2 regions of the Halobacillus sp. ABH2_015 genome follow, and region 2 is predicted to be linked to the other one. Evidence: riboswitches for the same ligand, from Rfam matches in the RefSeq annotation. Region 2 holds a riboswitch; the other holds the start of a gene.
The links. A riboswitch is a leader RNA that binds a small molecule or an ion and turns the genes downstream of it on or off. The one in region 2 is predicted to bind S-adenosylmethionine.

Region 1: another riboswitch for S-adenosylmethionine. It lies ahead of msrA (peptide-methionine (S)-S-oxide reductase MsrA); the one in region 2 lies ahead of ACXAD6_RS15360 (acetyl-CoA C-acyltransferase).

The regions. Positions count from the first base shown of each region.
Region 1 is NZ_JBSWUG010000002.1:544,852-554,104, forward strand. It holds gene ppc (phosphoenolpyruvate carboxylase) at 1-551, opposite strand, end outside; gene ACXAD6_RS02680 (GNAT family N-acetyltransferase) at 788-1,303, opposite strand; gene ACXAD6_RS02685 (Na+/H+ antiporter NhaC family protein) at 1,480-2,961, shown strand; gene ACXAD6_RS02690 (DinB family protein) at 3,098-3,634, opposite strand; gene ACXAD6_RS02695 (AIM24 family protein) at 3,767-4,459, shown strand; SAM riboswitch class I at 4,599-4,719, shown strand; gene msrA (peptide-methionine (S)-S-oxide reductase MsrA) at 4,842-5,315, shown strand; gene eutH (ethanolamine utilization protein EutH) at 5,861-6,976, shown strand; gene ACXAD6_RS02710 (peroxiredoxin-like family protein) at 7,002-7,655, shown strand; gene ACXAD6_RS02715 (DUF4190 domain-containing protein) at 7,696-7,950, opposite strand; gene ACXAD6_RS02720 (ribonuclease H-like YkuK family protein) at 7,986-8,468, opposite strand; gene ACXAD6_RS02725 (hypothetical protein) at 8,844-9,074, opposite strand; gene argS (arginine--tRNA ligase) at 9,151-9,253, opposite strand, start outside.
Region 2 is NZ_JBSWUG010000002.1:2,926,866-2,936,118, forward strand. It holds gene ACXAD6_RS15350 (TcaA NTF2-like domain-containing protein) at 1-1,281, opposite strand, end outside; gene ACXAD6_RS15355 (lactonase family protein) at 1,475-2,518, opposite strand; SAM riboswitch class I at 2,922-3,026, shown strand; SAM riboswitch class I at 3,094-3,201, shown strand; gene ACXAD6_RS15360 (acetyl-CoA C-acyltransferase) at 3,273-4,427, shown strand; gene ACXAD6_RS15365 (acetoacetate--CoA ligase) at 4,448-6,391, shown strand; gene ACXAD6_RS15370 (thiolase family protein) at 6,391-7,551, shown strand; gene ACXAD6_RS15375 (Zn-ribbon domain-containing OB-fold protein) at 7,548-7,970, shown strand; gene ACXAD6_RS15380 (sodium:solute symporter family transporter) at 8,066-9,253, shown strand, end outside.

The sequences.
Region 1 (9,253 bases), 2.4 Mb from region 2:
TGGCGTTCTCCTTTTGTGAGCTGCGGGTGATCCAGCTTTTGAAGGATTGCAGCAATCCGTTTCTGGATTTCGAGCACAGTTCTCTTGGTTGCTTCCGTCGGGTGTGCGGTAATGATCAATTCAAGGGAAAGGTCGTGGAGCACATCTTGAATCAACTCTTTGGAAAAGTTGTTGTTTTTCAAATTAACCACGGCACTTTCCAATGAAAAAGGCTGTGCCCCATGATCTTCACGGAGCTGATATTCTCTTCTTCTGCGGATTCTGTGGTTCTGCTCAGCGATATTCACAAGATGGAAATAGATGGAGAATGCGCGGATGACCTGCGAGCGCATAGGAGGCTCGAGGCTCTGGATTTCTTGTTTCAGCTGTTTATAAGTATGCTGTTCAGGGTTTTGGCGTAAGTCTTTGGTCAGCTGGCGGATGGTTTCTACTTTATTTAATAACTCTTCACCGCCGTGATGGACAAGAATGTTTCCAAGCATTTGTCCAAGGGAACGGATATCTCTCCTCAAGGGAGTCGTGTGGTCGTTTGTACTGTTAAGCGTTGTCACAATTTCACCTTCCTGTCAGATCTGTAAAATGGATAGTATTGTGCTTCATAATATTATCAGAATTATTTGTATAGTCAAATGTTCAGCAGTACCCTGTGCTTTTATATGGAAGCAGCGAGGGGGAAGGAATGCTTCCGTAAAGTGTGCTGGCCATAGACATGTAAGCGCTACCTTATAATCTGAGTAAAGAACCTTCTTTTCTATTTTAATTTTTTTTGAAGCAGAAAACAAAGATATCAATGATATGGAAACATCCGCTGATTTTTCCATTCATTTTTGGTGAGGAACATTTCCAGTGTGTGCCAAGGCTGGGTCTCCGTCATTTCCTTATTTTTATCTTGTTCTTTGAATGAGAACCCCGCTTTTTCATATACCCGGAGAGCCGGGGTGTTGAAGGCGAAAACGCCTAAGGTGACGCTCTCCAGATGAAGTCGGTCGAAGGCGTAGGTTGTGATTTCACGCAGCATCCGTGCAGCAACCTTTTTTCCTCTGTGTTCGGGATTCGTTATCACACGACCGATTCTTCCTGTCTTAAGAGGTTCGATCCGGCCGATGGAAATGTGTCCGGCCGGGCTGTCTTCCAACAGAGCTGTGAACGATTGACGGTCCTCCTCATTCAAGTATTTCTCCCACTGGCTCAGGGAGAGGGGGTGCTCAAAACCGGAGCCGCTCCATTGTTTCAGCTCGTCCTTTGACCTGATCCATTGACTGATCGTTTCAAAATCTTCCATTTTTGCCTGCCTTAATTTCATAATATAACTCCTTTATAACCAATGGTCTGTTCAGATACTATTACTGATCAGAGGTTTCTGTGCTTTCCAGATGATATCCTGATTTGCTTTAAAGTGGTAACAATTCAGCTGTTTATATTCCATCATATCAGGTGGTAAACTATACAAGGTTAAGTAATTGTTGAGGAGGGAATCAGATGGCTGATCAAGAGGGAAGAAATGAAGAAGTCATCGATGAAGCCTTAGGAGAAAAAGAAATCAAACGCCTGGAGTTCCATGGCGGGGTATTTGCTGCAACGATTCCTTTGGTTTTCTTTATCATTTGGGCCATTGTCTTAAGTGTGGCAGGTCTTGTTACAGAGCAGGGGCTTGTCTTAGGAATTGTGATTGGAATCGGCCTCGGTCTGTTCTTTACTAAATCGAAATGGTCAGATTATGCGCAGAGTCTGATTACAGGGATGGCTCAGCCGGTAGGGATCGTTTCGATCATTGCCTGGTTCTGGGCCGGCATGTTTGCAAATATGCTGTCTGCCGGAGGACTGGTGGATGGTCTGATCTGGTTCGGCTTCCAAACAGGGCTGGAAGGTGGAGCTTTCGTCGGTATTACGTTTCTGCTCGCCGGCTTATTTTCCACAGCCGTAGGAACTGGATACGGTACGGTAGCCACGTTCGGTGTGCTTATGTATCCAGCTGGTGTCATATTAGGAGCGGATCCGGTGCTGCTTGTTGCAGCGATTTTAAGTGGAGCTGTATTCGGGGATAACCTGGCGCCTGTTTCTGACACAACGATCGTCTCTGCAACGACACAGGAAGCGGATGTCCCTGGAGTTGTCCGTTCCCGTTTTAAATACTCCATGGCGGCTGCTGTTCCGGCAATGATTCTTTTCATTGTTTTCGGCGGCGGTGGGGAACAAGGAAGCCAGCAGGTGATCAATGACCTGCAGAGCCAGGTGTCACCCAACGGTCTGTTGATGCTGGTGCCATTTGTACTCGTTCTTATCCTGGCGCTGAGAGGCCAGCATCTTCTGACGTCCTTATCATGGGGGATTCTTGCATCCGTGGCTTTCATATATTTGAGTGGCATATCCTTAAAGGAAGTGCTGTATATTCATTTCAATGAAGCAGGAGACCCTGTGATTGAAGGGGCCCTTATTGATGGAATCAGCGGATATTTCAATATGGCTGTTTTGATCCTGTTCATTCTTGCGGCGGCTTACATGCTTGAAGTAGGAGGGACGATGGAAGTGATTAAGAACTTCTTCCTCCGCATCATCAATGGTGTAGTCCGCAGAGCTGAACTCGCCATCTTTGGTATTGTAGCTTTCTTGAATGCCTTCATCACAATCAACACAGCGGCGGAAATTGCAGCGGCTCCGTTTGTGAGGAAAATCGGGAAGGAATTGAATATCCATCCATACCGGCGGGCCAACTTCCTGGATACAGTGACCTCTTCCCTGGGGTATATTTTCCCTTGGAGTGGTGGTGTCCTGCTTGCCTGGGCCACGGTTCAGGGAGCGGCAGACAAGTATGACTTCCTCCCCGTCGTTTCGCCTGGTGAAGTATTCCCGTATGTGTTCCAAGGATGGCTCCTTCTGCTTGTTATGCTGATCGCAGCATGGACAGGATGGGGGCTCCGTTACACCGGGAAGAACGGCGAAGAAGTGAAGCCTGAAAAGTAAACAGGATCGTCAAAGATAGAAAAAGCGCAGAGATTCGTCTCTGCGCTTTTCAACTGTAGACAAGAGACTGGACTTGTCATCCAGTGGATCTGTAGGTGGTGTGGAGAGATTTACCTCTGCGTGTTTTTCTACGCGTTTATAAAGCTTCCACAGTTTCTTTCATTTGATCAAGGTGGCGGAGTTCGTGCCAGCCGATGAATTCAATCCACTGCACCAAGTCCATGTCTCCGAAAGCGGGGTGGGGAAACACACGGTTCTTCAATGTTTCTTCATCTTTGTTATGAATGAGGAATAACGTAGCTTCCCTTGTTTTTTTCAATCCATCCTCGGCTTCTGCAATCGTTTGGCACGTACCTTCAGGCCGGACGGACTCAGGGGCTTCCACCTTGTAGTCCCTTTCCGTCGTCCGGTGGATCGGTTTTTCGGAAGTCTGCTGGATATCTCCCTGCTTTACTGCCTGCTTGATCTGGTAGACGACAAGTTGTTCCATCAGGTACAGGTGCTCCAGAATTTCAAGGACCGACCATTTTCCTTCCCCGGGCTTCTGTGCTGCCATTTCGTCAGAGACGGAATGGGCATACTCCAACAGCTGTTTTCTTTTCTCATCAAGACCATACATAAACAGGTCCTCCTCGTCCTTAGGTTGTTTGAATAGATCAAATAGAATCATCATTCCCCTGCCAGGTGGTGATGAAACCTTTCCTCCATTGTAAACGTAAAACGATAGACAAAGGTTTCATAAATGGTCTAACCCACCCCGGGGTGTGGTATAGAACTATAACCTACATAAAAGGAGGAATCTGTCATGGCAGACTATTCGATTGAGGAGTTTATCAGGGCGACGAAACAGGATGATTCAGAAAATGATTATTTTGAGCTGGAAACCCCGCGTATTCTCGAGGTGAACCTGATGGATCAGGTCTGGGCGAAATCCGGGGCCATGATTTCCTATAATGGGAATATCAAGTTTGAGAGAGAAGGGATTCTGGAGCACGGTGTAGGAAAAATGTTCAAGAAGGCGTTGACGGGAGAAGGCAGTTCGCTGATGAAAGCGACAGGGCGCGGACGTTTGTATCTCGCTGATCAGGGGAAAAAGATTACGATTTTTGACTTGGATAATGAAACCATTACAGTCAACGGTAACGATCTTCTCGCCTTTGAGCCGAGCATCGACTGGGATATCAAGCTGATGAAAAAAGTGGCCGGGATGGTTTCCGGCGGTCTGTTTAACGTGACCTTGAATGGCAGCGGACGTGTGGCTGTCACCTCCCATTACGAACCACTGACATTGCTCGTACGCCCGGGAGAACCGGTTATTACGGATCCTCATGCGACCGTAGCCTGGTCCGGGCATTTGGAGCCGAATTTCAAGACGGATGTAAGCTTTAAAACGTTTATCGGACGGGGAAGCGGGGAATCTATTCAAATGCAGTTCGAAGGAGAAGGTTTTGTCATCGTCCAGCCGTATGAAGAAATTGAAACAACAGGCAGTCAGTAAGACTTTTCTTTTGCGTGGACTGGCATAGTCATGCTAAAGTGTGAATACAATGATGATACAAAAAGAATCATCATTTATCCTTTACTTCGTTACTGAAACGTAGTATATTGATAATCAACATTAAATAAATAACGGAAACTTCTTATCCAGAGAGGCGGAGGGACTGGCCCTTTGATGCCCGGCAACCATCGAATCAATCCACGGATTGACGAGAACGGTGCCAATTCCTGTAGGATGAACACCATCCTAAAAGATGAGAGGATCGTACGGATTGATACGAACCCCTTTTCTTATGTGGATAAGAAAAGGGGTTTTTTGCATATCAGCATACCCGTCATGGCTCTCGATAGAAGTTGCGTTAAAGGAAAGGGAAGATGTAGATATGGCAACAGCAATTTTCGGCGCAGGATGTTTTTGGGGAGTAGAAGCATTTTTTGAGAAATTCGAAGGGGTAACGGCAACAACCGTCGGTTACATCGGGGGACATCTCGAAAACCCTTCCTATGAAGAAGTGAAACAGGGAAATACCGGTCATGCGGAAGCTGTCCGTATCGAATATAATCCTGCTGTCATTACGTATGCCAAACTGGTCAATATCTTTTTTGAAGCTCACGACCCGACACAGGTAAATCGTCAGGGCATTGATGTAGGACATCAATACCGTTCAGTGATCTTCTATACAGATGCAAGCCAGAAGTACATTGCAGAAGAAAAAATCAAAGAATGGAGTGCCAAAGGCATCTTCAAGCGTTCAATCGCTACACAGGTGGAAGAGGCTTCTTCTTTCTTTGAAGCAGAAGAGCATCACCAGAAGTACATTCAAAAACATGGCTCCGCAGCCTGTTCCATCGGCTGATGAAAAGCCCCACACTGAGGGGTTCAGCTTGTAGAGAAACCCCTGTTTCTTTACAAGCTTTTTTCTTTCTTCCCGAAAGGAGCGGTGCCCTTTCCGCGGACGAGCGAACGAGCTTCCTCGCAACACCCACGCTCGGCGGTCTCGGACCACTCGTTCTTCCGCAGGAGTGGAAAGGGCACCGCTCCTTGGGAGTTCTCTAACATCGAACAAGACTCTCCTTCACCCCGCTCATCCTTGCTGGATGGAGGAGAGGCTTGTTCATATTCCGGCAGCCAGCCGTTATCAGCGTCTGTTCTTTTCCTTTTTTTCCACGCAAGTGCGCAACAGCGCAGCCCGTGCCGTTCTTTTGAATCTGAGAACCTGCGTAGGGCGTGCCCGCGGCATTCATATACCGATAAGCGGAAAGTGGCCCTTCCCACGACTCATGGACAACTCTAACTGGTTAACACAGGATTTTTCTATAGCCAGAGCCCCTCAGTGAGGGGGCTTTTTTTATGGGGGAAAGTTCACTAGAATGGAGGAGATGAAGAGAGGAGGGAGAGGCTGTGTTGAATGATATCATCCTTATGGTCATGTGCGCCTTTATGGTTCTTGGAGCTCTTGATTACTACATATTGAATCACCGCCTTGCCTTAGGATGGCGTTTTTATGAAGCCTTTATGATGATGGGTCCTCTGGCCTTGTCCATGGTGGGGATCATCTCTCTGGCCCCGGTGCTGTCCAGATGGCTCGCGCCGGTCGTCACTCCATTGTTCCAGGCTGCAGGAGCTGATCCTTCGATGTTTGCTTCTATGCTGCTTGCCATTGATATGGGGGCTTATCCTCTGGCGGAATCGCTCGCGGCAGACAAAGGAGCGGCTGTTTTTTCGTGGGCTCTGCTTGGGACGATGATGGGCCCTACGCTTGTGTTTACCATTCCAGTTGCCTTGACCGTTGTAGCAAAAAAAGATCATCCTTTTTTCGCAAAGGGAATTCTTGCAGGAATGGTGACGATTCCAATCGGTTGTTTCATCGGCGGGTGGACAGCCGGCTATGAACCGGGGTGGATGCTTAGAAATCTGCTTCCGGCCATGATTCTATCCCTTTTCATCGCCGCCGGTCTCTGGCTCTTCACAGCCTTGACCATTCGTCTGTTTTCCTATTTCGGCAAAGCGGTCGAAATCATTATTATTTCAGGGCTTGCTCTCATCATTATTGAAACGTTAACAGGTATAACGGTTCTCCCCGGTATGGCTCCGTTATCAGAAGGGATGCTCATCGTGGGTAAAATCACTGTCACACTTGCAGGGGCTTATCCGCTGGTGGCGTTTATCAGCAGGCACGGCGAAAAAGTGCTCACCCGTGCGGGAAGACGTCTCGGGATGAACGCGGTATCGATGACAGGATTCATCGCATCGCTTGCTCATCATTTGCCGATGCTTGCCGTCATGAAGGACATGGACGATAGAGGGAAGACCATCAATGCGGCCTTTGCAGTCAGCGGAGCATTCGTATTCGGAAGCCACTTCGCATTTGTGGCCGGCGTCCAGCCGGACATGATACTTCCGGTGATCGTGGGCAAATTAAGTGCAGGTATTCTTGCTGTGAGTTTAGCCCTGATTCTAACGAGACAAGACGTTTCATTTTATGAAGAAGAAGATTCTTCGTATAATGAAGATTGAAATTGATCATAAAGGAGTTTTTCAAATGACGACAGATATGCGCAGACAATTTGACCAATACATCGAGAAATTCAAACAGAATGCCTCCCAGGAAGTTCAGGACAAAATGAGCGACGCCATTAATGAATTGGAAGCCTCTGAAGAGGGGAACGGTCTTTCCAAAGGAGAAAAAGCCCCGGACTTCATCCTTCCAGATGCCAAAGGTGGTCAGGTTCAGCTTTCCGAACAGCTGAAGCAGGGTCCTGCTATCGTAACTTTCTACCGCGGCGGCTGGTGCCCTTACTGCAACATGGAGCTGCGTGCCTATCAGGAAATCATGGATGATATTCATAATGAAGGAGCTCAGCTGATTGCTATCAGCCCGCAGACGCCGGATCAATCCATGACTACTCAGGAGAAAAACGACCTGGAGTATCACGTTTTGAGTGATGTTGGAAACAAAGTTGCTCAGCAGTTCAACCTTGTTTATGAGCTCCCGGATTATCTTGTAGATGTGTATAAGGATAAAGGATTGAATGTAGACAAGCATAATGGAGACGATTCCTGGACGCTTCCAGTATCCGCTACCTACATCATTGATACAGATGGTACGGTTGTATACGAATATACAAAATCTGACTATAAAGACCGTGCAGAACCTTCTGAAGTTCTCCAAGAGCTGAAAAAAGTAAACGCATAAGTCCAAAAAGATGCCCTCCATGGATGTGGAGGGCGTTTTTTTATGAGTGGAAAAATCCGAAAAGGTAGAAGCCGGCTGCCAGCATCAGCAGGACACTGACCTGGATGCAGATGCCAATGATGGAACAGATTTTTCCTGCCGTCGCAAAGTGCCGGCCGTTTTCTTTTTCCTCCTCTTCGCTGCGTAAGAAGGCATTGGCCATCACGATGCCGATGATGCCTGTTATTAATCCGGCGAGAGGGAGGAAGATGGACATGATGCCCAGTACGAGGGATGTCACAGCCTTTTGATACATAGAATGCTCCTCTCCTCCAAACAACCTTAGGGAGGTTATTTGGTATATCGGTTCGCATAGCTGCTGGCGGCGATTGAGTCGGGCTTGATTTTTGGTTCCATCCCAAGGGATTCAATCCTGGCCACCATTTCATTTACATACACTCTTGTCCGGTTCCGGTCACCGGAACCTATATCAATGTGTCCTTCCATTGTAAATGTCGCACCTTTGTAGATGTGAGGGAGGACAATATCAATTAACTCATTTTTCCGTTCTTCTGTAAAAAGGGAGGCAACCCGCTCTGTTAAAGATGTTTCATAGGAAATCCGCTCATGCAGGGTAGTCATTTCCCTGGGGATGACTTCTTTGCGGTAACAGGCCCAGGCCCCTTTTCCTACCCGCTGAATGACGACTCCGGTAATAAACAGCGTGCGGGAAGGGTGGACTTGTGAATCTGTTCCTACCATTAAACGGTAATTCCCGACAGGCTCCCGTTTCATAAATGTTAAAATATGTGAGAATACTTCTGCAAATCCCATTTTTTTATGCGTGAGGTTTTGAAACAAATCGAGCTGGTGCACATGTGCCATCTCCTTTTTTATTTCTAGGCAGTGGAGTGTGGGGGATAAGTGTATTCCCTTTTTTCTCCTTGGGCAATCCTTGATTGTCCTGCCGTGAAACTGTCTCCATCCAAGCAGCTGTGACCATTCTGTTATTAGGATATTCATAGACCTGCTTGAAAGATAACATGTTTTTAAATAGAGTATGTGTGCATTCTGCGCAATTTATGTAAAAAATAGTCAATGTGCAGAGGAAGAGGAGTGAAAGGACTGGAAAACCTGGATCCATATCCTGCCCGTTGGAGAAAATGCATGGCACTGGAAAAAGGGACCTGGTGGTGAGTGAAACAGGCCCTAGAAAATAAAAATCCAGCAAAGAATAATAGTGATCACAAAAGTGATCGCGTAGATCGTGGAGAGTAAAGGAATGCTTCCTTGATCTTTTTTATCGGATTTCAAGTGCTGCAGATCCTCTTCCGGGGTCAGCTGGTTTTCCGACTTGTCCATGTTTTTGGCAATGACAACCGTACTGACCAAAGCGGTAATCGACAAAACAATGATGATGGCATAGTACAAAGGATACATTGAACATCCGCCCCCCTGATTAAAGTCTTACCTTCATTATAATAGAAAGCGGGCGGATGTTGGAAATGTTCCTGATTTACATATGTTCCGGCGCAGCCATTCCAAGCAGACGCAGCCCTTCCTTCAGCACGACGGCAAATGCGTAAACGAGCGTCAGGCGTTCCTGTTGGGAAGGGGAG
Region 2 (9,253 bases):
CTCTCCTTCTGAGTCGGTAAAGATGAACGCTTCATCCGTCGTCACCACATAACCATCCACTCCATAAGCAGTAGATTTCACAATGTTATTCTCCGTAAACGCATAGGTGAAGCCTTTGCCTGAGATCCCGTCCAAATAATCCTGAAACTCAGCGGAAGCCTGACTGCCATCCTTGAGGAAAGGAGCAATCATCGAGAAGTCCTCCGCATTCAACGCTTCTTCATAGACCTCCCGGAAATCGAGCACGTGATCCTCGGCTGCTTCGGAGTCATCCGATTCCGGTACGTATTCAAAGACCGATTCCTCCGGTTCCTCCAGTTCTTCCTCAAAATAAAAACTCAGCTCACCCCAGTAGTCGCCATCCTCCGTACGGATCTGTCCGGACTTGACCACCTCTTTCTTATCGTTTGTCCACTCCGCATGAAGGGCCAGCTTGTTTCCGTCCGGCACAGGACCGATGACGCCCAGCTCATTCAGCGACTTCTTCGTACTCTTTCCGTTGACAAAAAGAATCGCTTCCGGCTGGTTGGTATCGACATCATACGTAGTCCCTGCAAAATATAGTTCCATATAGTAATCCGATTCCTCCGCCAGCACCTGGTATTCCCACGTGTCCTTGAACTTCCCATATACGTTCGATGCCTCTCCCTCAACTTTATACACACCAGGGTAGGCTTTGGCATTAACTTCGTCCTCGGCAGCATTCTCCACGGTGATTTTTTCTTTGCCGACTGTAAAGGAAGCATCATCCATGTTCGTTAAGAATCTGATCTCAGTCGGAACCGCTTCAATTTCATACGTCTTGTACATCCCAGGAATCACGGTTGTTTTTTTGACAGACAAAAGCGGGCTGCCGTATTCATCGCGGATGATGGTATCGAACCGCTGTTGTCCGCTGACGGCTTCCAGCATCTGTTCACGGATGGTCTCCCAATCATTTTCCTTCATATACTGCAGGTATTCCTTTTCATTCAGCCATGCTTTTTCATCCAGGGACAACTCACTTACAAAAGCTCCCGCATCATTATTCGTGACCGCACGATCCATCGCCCGGATCTTCGTCGTCGGGTCAAGCATCGATGACAAAATCAAATGAGCGGTCAGCAGCACAACAAAAACCGCCCCTATCGAGATCAGCGTGATTTTCTTTTTCCGCGGTATCGGTGGTCTTGGCGCTTTTGCTCCCGACCGGGTCAGCGGAGCATCCTTGGGTGCACCACATTCGGTACAAAAGGTTTCTTCCCCGCCCATCTCATGACCGCAGTGTTTACATACTTCCATCCAGCGACCTCCCTCGCCCTTGAAGGTGTTTCCCCGCCTGCTATGTACCTTCCTCCCTTCCCCTGATTTAGTTCCATATAATGGGGAGTAATTAACTATACTCAAACGGCCGGGGGTGTATGACTGTCCCTTTTTCCATAAAAAAGAAGAGGACATCCCTCCATGGGACGCCCTCTTCTTCCTATTTGTCTATTTACTTTATAAACTTCACGCAGACCGGCTCGGGTACGAATACATCGGACTGAACAAGCGTCAGCCTGCCGGTTGATTTGTCCCGCTCGAACAACGTCATCGTATTGGACTTCTGGTTCGTCGCAATCAGGAACTCCTCGGAAGGATCCATCACGAAATCACGCGGCCAGTTCCCTTCTGTCGAGGTCCACTCTACAAAAGTAAGTTTCCCTGTATCCTGGTTAACTTCATAAACAGCGATGGAATTATGCCCGCGGTTGCCGGCATAAACAAACTGTCCATCTGAAGAAATATGAATGGCACTGCCATCATTGGTTTCATCAAAGTCCTTAGGGATTGCGGCAATGGCCTGCTGCTCGGTGAAGCTGCCGTCCTTTTCATCATAATGAAGGACAAGCACTTCTGAGCTGAGCTCCGTCATCACGTAGGCATACTTTTTGTTCGGGTGGAAAGTAATGTGACGCGGACCGGAACCCGGTTTCGTGTTGAACACCTGCACCTGGCTCAACTCGCCATTGTCTACGGCGTAAGTAATAACACGATCGCTGCCAAGGTCAATCGCTATCACGTATTTTTCATCAGGGGTAAAGCCTGCATAGTGCATGTGCGGCTTTTCCTGACGCTCATGAGGGCCGGTACCTTCATGCTCCACGATTGAAACTGCAGGATTCAACGATCCATCTTCATTGGTCAGGTAGGAGACCACTTCTTTTGTATGATAGTTAGCCGTGACAACATTGTTATTCAAATGATCCACGCTCACGTGACACGGCGGAGAGCCCGCAGCTGTCTGAGCGTTTAATTTTGTGAGTTCTCCCGTTTCTGCATTGATAGAAAAGGACGTGACACCGCCGTTTTCCCCGTCTTTGGAAACCGCGTAAAGATTCTTTTGATCATCACTCACGGTGACGTACGTAGGGTTCTGCAATTCTGCAGCCAGCTGAATATTTTTCAGTTCCTTAGCGTCTGTATCCAGGGTGAACTGATAGACGCCTTTACTTTCCTGTTTGGTGTACGTACCGATGTAACCAACATATTCCGGCATAGTAAAACTCCTTTATTGAATAGTATCAGTAATTACCATACCCATTATCTCATAAAGACAAAAGAGGCTGAATCATTATCCATTTATGAATATCGAAAGTTATTAAAATCTCTGCTCATAAATCTAAAAGCAGCTCTACCTGTAAGGTATCATCTAATCAGTGAAACGTTATGTAGCCGCAGGAACCATCGGAGAATGGATGATGGACGAATTGATAGATGCCTTCATTTTTCTCGTGAAGTGCCCCGCATAATTGAAAGAATCGGCAAGCCCTAATGTTAAAGCGGTTCACACGTTCACCACCAGTCACAGAACAAAATGAATTTTCTAACTTTTCTATCAAATCCATTGACACCTATCCTTTCCCCTGCTAACATGGCACTTAACCAAATAAAGGAAGAACATCTTATCCAGAGAGGTGGAGGGACTGGCCCTGTGAAACCCGGCAACCGCTATATTGATAGCAAGGTGCCAAATCCTACTGAGTGAATGCTCAGGAAGATAAGAGATGCTTACAATCTCTAACCTCTCTATCTTTGATAGAGAGGTTTTATAGTTTCCAATTGAATACCGATTTCTTATCCAGAGAGGCAGAGGGACTGGCCCGTTGACGCCCGGCAACCAGCAAGCAACAGCTTGAAAAGGTGCTAATTCCTGCAGGAGACAATCCTGGAAGATAAGAAGAGCCGAGAGCCCTCTTCTTATTTTTGTGAAGAGGGCTCTTACTATTTTAAAAACAGGAGTTGTTCCATAAATGACGACAGTACTTCTAGACGGCATCCGCACCCCCTTCGGTAAGTGGAAAGGGGCTTTGAAAAAGAAATCCGCAGCAGAACTTGGGTCTCATGCGCTGAGCGCTCTATTAGAGAGAAACCCAGCCGCGAAAAAAGCAGATGGCGTGCTCCTCGCCCAGGTGATTCAGGCGGGAGGAGGCCAAAATCCTGCGAGACAGGCCGCTTATCAAGCGGGGGTGGATATCGCTACACCCGCTATCACACTGAACAATGTCTGTTTGGGAGGCATCGCTACAGTTACCGACGCCTCCCGGAGGCTGCAATTGAAGGAAGGGGAGCTGTATATCGTCGGCGGATTCGACTCGATGACGAATGCTCCTCATACCGCTCCTGTCCGAGCTTCCTCCGGACTTGGTCACAGCCTGCTGAAGGACACCTTACTGAACGACGGGTTATGGTGCGCCTTGAGCGATGTATCGATGGGAGCTCTCACCGATGAGAAAAACCGCTCCTTCGACATCAGCCGGGAGGAACAAGATGAATACGCCGCCCTTTCCCAGCAGCGGGCAGCGGACGCTCAGGAAAATGGCTGGCTGGAGCCGGAAATCGCTCCTTTTACTGAACGACTCGCAGAAGATGAAGGCATCCGTAAAGGGACGACAGCCGAAAAATTATCAAATCTCTCTCCCGCCTTTTCACGCGAAGGCACGATCACCGCAGGCAATGCCTCTCAAATGACGGACGGCGCGAGCGTTGGGATCGTTACCACGAAGGAAAAAGCGGAAGCCCTCGGCCAACAGCCACTGGCGGAAATCATCGACTGGTCAGAGATTGCCGGACCGGATCCGAGTTTACAAACGAAGCCATCACAGGCCATTCAGAAGCTGTTAGACAAACATCAGCTGACCACGGACGATATCGATTTGTTTGAAATCAATGAAGCCTTTGCCAGTGTCGTGATTGCCAGCTGCCGGGAACTCGGAATTGATTATGACCGCGTCAATGTGAACGGCGGTGCGATCGCTCTCGGCCACCCTTTAGGCGGGACAGGCTTCCGGCTCGTTCTGACGCTTGCCCATGAACTGAAACGACGCGGCGGAGGGAAAGGCATCGCTTCCCTTTGCGGCGGTGGCGGCCAGGGGATGGCCCTGTTGATCGACGTTCCCCATTCATAATTCGAAAGGAGACAAGTCCCATGAATACACCCATTACAGCTCAGCGTTCCCCTTACCTGTGGGAACCATCAAACGAACGCATCGAACAGTCGCATATCAAAGCTTTTGCTAACTATACCAACCAGGCGCTCTTCCCTTATGAACGTTTCCACCGCTGGTCCGTTTCCCACCTTTCCGAGTTTTGGTCGGCCGTATGGGATTACGCAGGGATCATCGGAGAAAAGGGAGACCGTGTGTTTGTTCCCGGTCCTTCGATGCCGGATAGTGCATGGTTTCCGGACGCCCGCTTGAATTTCGCTGAAAACCTGCTGCGCGGGTCGCTTGACCGGATCGCGGCTTATGAAGCGAATGAGGAAGGACTCACCCGAAGCATCACGCTGCAGGAACTGAAACAATCCGTGGCCAAAGCCCAGGAAGGGTTCAAACAATTGGGTGTCCAGGAAGGTGACTGTGTCGCCGGCATCACGACGAACGATATCCAGGGACTCGTCGCTCTGCTTGCTACGACATCACTAGGCGCCACCTGGACATCCTGCTCCCCGGACTTCGGAACAAAAGGAATCGTCGACCGCATTGGTCAGGTGAAACCGAAAGTATTGATCGCGGCACTCTCCTATCAATATAAGCAGAAGCCCTTCGATATCGAAGATAAAATCAAACAGACGACCAAGCACCTGGAAGGACTATCCGCGGTCGTCACGTTCGGAGGAGAAACGTCAATTGAAGGCATCCCGACTCTATCCTGGGACGAGCTTTGCCGCAATGAAGCCGAAGAGCCTGTGTTCCAACCCGTTGCCTTCAACCATCCCCTGTATATTTTATATACATCCGGAACGACGGGGCTTCCGAAAGCGATCGTCCATTCTGTCGGAGGCACTCTTCTGCAGCATGTAAAAGAACACCAGCTCCACTGTGATGTTCAGCAGGATGATGTGTTGTTCTGGTACACCAACACCGCCTGGATGATGTATCCGTGGCTCGTTTCCGGACTCGCCAGTGAAGCCGCCATCCTGTTGTATGACGGCTCTCCCGTAAGAAAGGAATCCCTCACCCATTTGTGGGACATTGCGGATGAAGCCGGCATCACCCATTTCGGCACAAGCCCGAAATATTTAGACACACTGATGAAAGAAGAAGTGGATTTGAAAAGCAGTCATTCGCTTCACTCCTTGAAAAGTGTGCAGTCGTGCGGGGCTCCCCTGGCACCCGAGCAGTACACCTGGATCTATCAAACCATTAAAGAGGATCTGTTCCTCGCTTCCATTTCCGGCGGAACGGAAATCATCGGCTGTTTCGTGATGGGCTCTCCGGTCCATCCTCTGAAGCAGGGCGAAATCGCCTGCAAAGCGTTAGGGATGGCGGTGGATGTCTTGGATGAGCGCGGCGCATCGGTTTACGAAGAAAAAGGCGACCTTGTGTGTACGAAACCATTCCCAAGCATGCCGCTCACCTTCTTCGGTGAAGGCGGCGAAGAACGCTACAGGAAGAGCTACTTCTCCAAGCGGCCGGGGATTTGGACACACGGGGACTTAGCTGAACAAACAATCGATCAGTCCTTCATCATTTACGGACGGGCGGATACGACCTTGAATCCCGGCGGCGTCCGGATCGGGACGGCAGAAATCTACGGGGTCGTGGATCATATCAAGGCCATTCAAGACAGCGTCGTATTCGGATTACCGAAGGATCATGATGAAGAAATCGTCCTCTGCATCGTGACTGAAAAGCTGACAGAAGACCTGGCGAAAGACATCCGCGGACAGATCAGGAAGAAGGCTTCTCCACGCCACGTTCCGAAGCGGATTTATCAAGTGGAGGAGATCCCCCATACCATCAATGGAAAAAGAGTCGAAGGAGCAGCGAAAACAGCCGCGTTGGGAGAAGAAGTGAAGAATGAAGCTTCTCTGCGCAACCCATCCAGTCTGCAGGCGTTCCGCCAGCTCTTAGAAAGGACGTTCGTGTAATGACCACCGCCATAAAAGGGGCGATCACCGGCATCGGTGAGTTGAAGCCCGTCCGTTATTCTGAAGGAAAAACCACCTTAAGCTTGATCGCAGAATCCGTCCGCCTCGCCGTCCAGGATGCCGGCCTTTCCAAGGATGACATCGACGGCCTCCTCGTCGGATCTCAAGTCGGAGAGACGCCGCAGCATGTGCCGGCAACGGTTTCCGAATACTTAGGCATCGATCCCACGATGTCCAACACCGTCGATCTCGGCGGTGCGACCGGACCGGGGATGATCTGGAGAGCAGCCGCAGCTATCCAGGCAGGCATGTGTGAAACCGTCGTCTGTGTTTTGGCAAACAAAAATGAAAAAGGGGAAACACTACGCTCCCCCAACCGCAATCCGATCCGTGAATTTGATGTACCATTTGGGGCTTCCGGAGCGAATACGTCCTATGCCCTGCTAAAACGACAGCATATGGAAGAATACGGCTCCACTCAGGAAGACTTTGCAAGGATCGCTTGGTGGCACAGAAAAAATGCCCAGCTGAACCCGGAGGCGATTTTTTATAATAAGCCGCTCGACCTTGAAGATATTCTCGCCTCTCCGATGATTTCCGATCCGCTTCACATGCTGGAAATCGTCATGCCTGTGGCCGGGGGAGCAGCCGTTGTCGTCACATCGCCTGAAAAAGCAGCGAACGGGAAGCATAAACCGGTCTACTTGAAAGGAGCGGGGGAAAAAATCACCCACCGTGCGGTCAGCCAGGCACCATCCCTGGACGGCCTGCCGTTCAACGCTTCCATTCCAAGAGCGCTGGAACAAGCCGGGACCAACGTGGAAGAGATCGACCTTTTCTCCCTGTACGACTGTTATACGAGCGTCGTCGCCATCACCCTGGAGAGTGCAGGCTTGTGTAAGCCCGGGGAGTTCGGAGAGTTCGTCAAAAACCACAGCTTCGGCCATGACGGGGATTATCCATTAAACACCCACGGGGGCCAGCTGGGCTTCGGCCAGGCCGACCTGGCCGGCGGCATGTCCCATGTCGTAGAAGCCGTCCATCAATTGCGAGGCGCAGCCGAGAACCGTCAAATCAAGGATGCCCGGCAGGCCCTTGTGACCGGAAACGGCGCCACATTAAGCGAAACGACGGCGCTTGTGTTAGGGGGAGAACAATGAGCCAGCAGCCAAACATTTCACTGCCCGGTCCAACGACCACACCCATCAGCCAGCCTTTTTGGGAGAGCATCCAGGCCGGACATCTCAGCCTTCAGCAGTGTGACAAGTGTGAGCAGTGGGTCTTCTATCCCCGCGCACACTGTCCCCACTGTTTTCATGGTTCGTTAACATGGAAAAAAGCATCCGGACGAGGCAAATTGAAAACTTGGAGCGTCATCCATCGTGCGGGACATCCCGCCTGGCAGGCCCATACGCCTTATGTCGTCGGCATCGTCGCCCTTGAGGAAGGGCCTTCCTTATTAACGCACGTCCTGGTAGAAGAAAACGCCTTAACGCATAACCTGAACGTCGAAATCGACATCACGGACGTCGGTCCGCACCCCTTGCCATTCTTTAAAAAACAGGAGGAAACCACATGATCCTTACGTACTTCATCGCAGTAGCCCTATTCTGGCTGCTCGGATTAATCCTATGGAAGAATTTCTACACGACGAAGAAAGGAGAACGTTAACCAATGCTTACCAGCTCCAGCGTATTGCTATGGACCGTCATTATCTTACTAGCTGTATACTTTGCCGCTGTGACGTGGGTCGGTAAAAAAGGCCGGGCACACAGCCAGTCGATGGCCGGCTTTGCTACGGCCCGCGGAAAAGTGAGCCCCTGGCTTGTCGGCGCAAGTTTCGCCACCAGTTACGCCAGTGCCAACCTGTTCATCGGTGTTCCGGGACTCGCCTATGAACACGGAACGGCCGTCCTCTGGTACACCCTCGGCTGCTTTGGCGTCAGCTGGGTGGGACTGCTGCTCTTTGCCAAAACGTTCTGGCGGTACGGAAAAAAATTCGGTCACGTCTCGACCCTTCCCGAGTGGCTTGGGAAGCGTTATAACTCGAAAGCCCTGCAGGCGATCGTTTCTTTACTGATCTTATTCAATGTCTATTATATCGTCGGGCAGAATGTCGGGCTTGCGACTATCTTTGAAACCGTCATCGGCATCCCCTACTCCTGGAGCATCATCATCGGTGTCGCCATCACGATTCTGTACATCGGCCTTGGCGGCGCCTTCGCACAGATCATTACCGACGGCATCCAGGGCATTCTGATGGCCGTAACTTCCATCTTTATCGTCGTATCCTTTTTCTGGACGATCGGTGGAGGGTGGAACGTCTTCGGTGTGCTCACCGACCGCCTGCACAGCATCGATCCGAACCTGACCGCCGCCATTGCCGACAGCGGTCCCTATAACAGTGCGCTCGCGATCATGGCCGTCCAGTTTCTGCTCTTCAGTTTCGTGCTGATGCCGCACCTGTTAAACAAAGTGCTCTCGATTGAAAAAGAGGAAGACCTGGCCCCATTCACCTTATCCGCAGGACTGGTGCTGTGCATCATATCCACGCTCATGGTCCTCGGCGGACTCGCCGCCCGCGTCCTGTTCCCGAGCCTGCAGAGTGCCGATGCAGCGATTCCGACCTATGTCATCGAAGCCTTCCCGAGTTTCATCGCAGCCATCATGATCGTCGGCATCATCTCCGCGATCTTATCGAGCACAGACAGCCTGTACCTGGGCATCACGACAAGCATCGGCAACGACTTGTACCGCGTCGTCGCACCGATCCTGTCCTCGAAGAAAATGTCCGCCCAGGAACTGGACAACAAGTCGTTGAAAGTAGCCAAAGGATCCCTGATCGTCGTCGGCCTGCTGTCC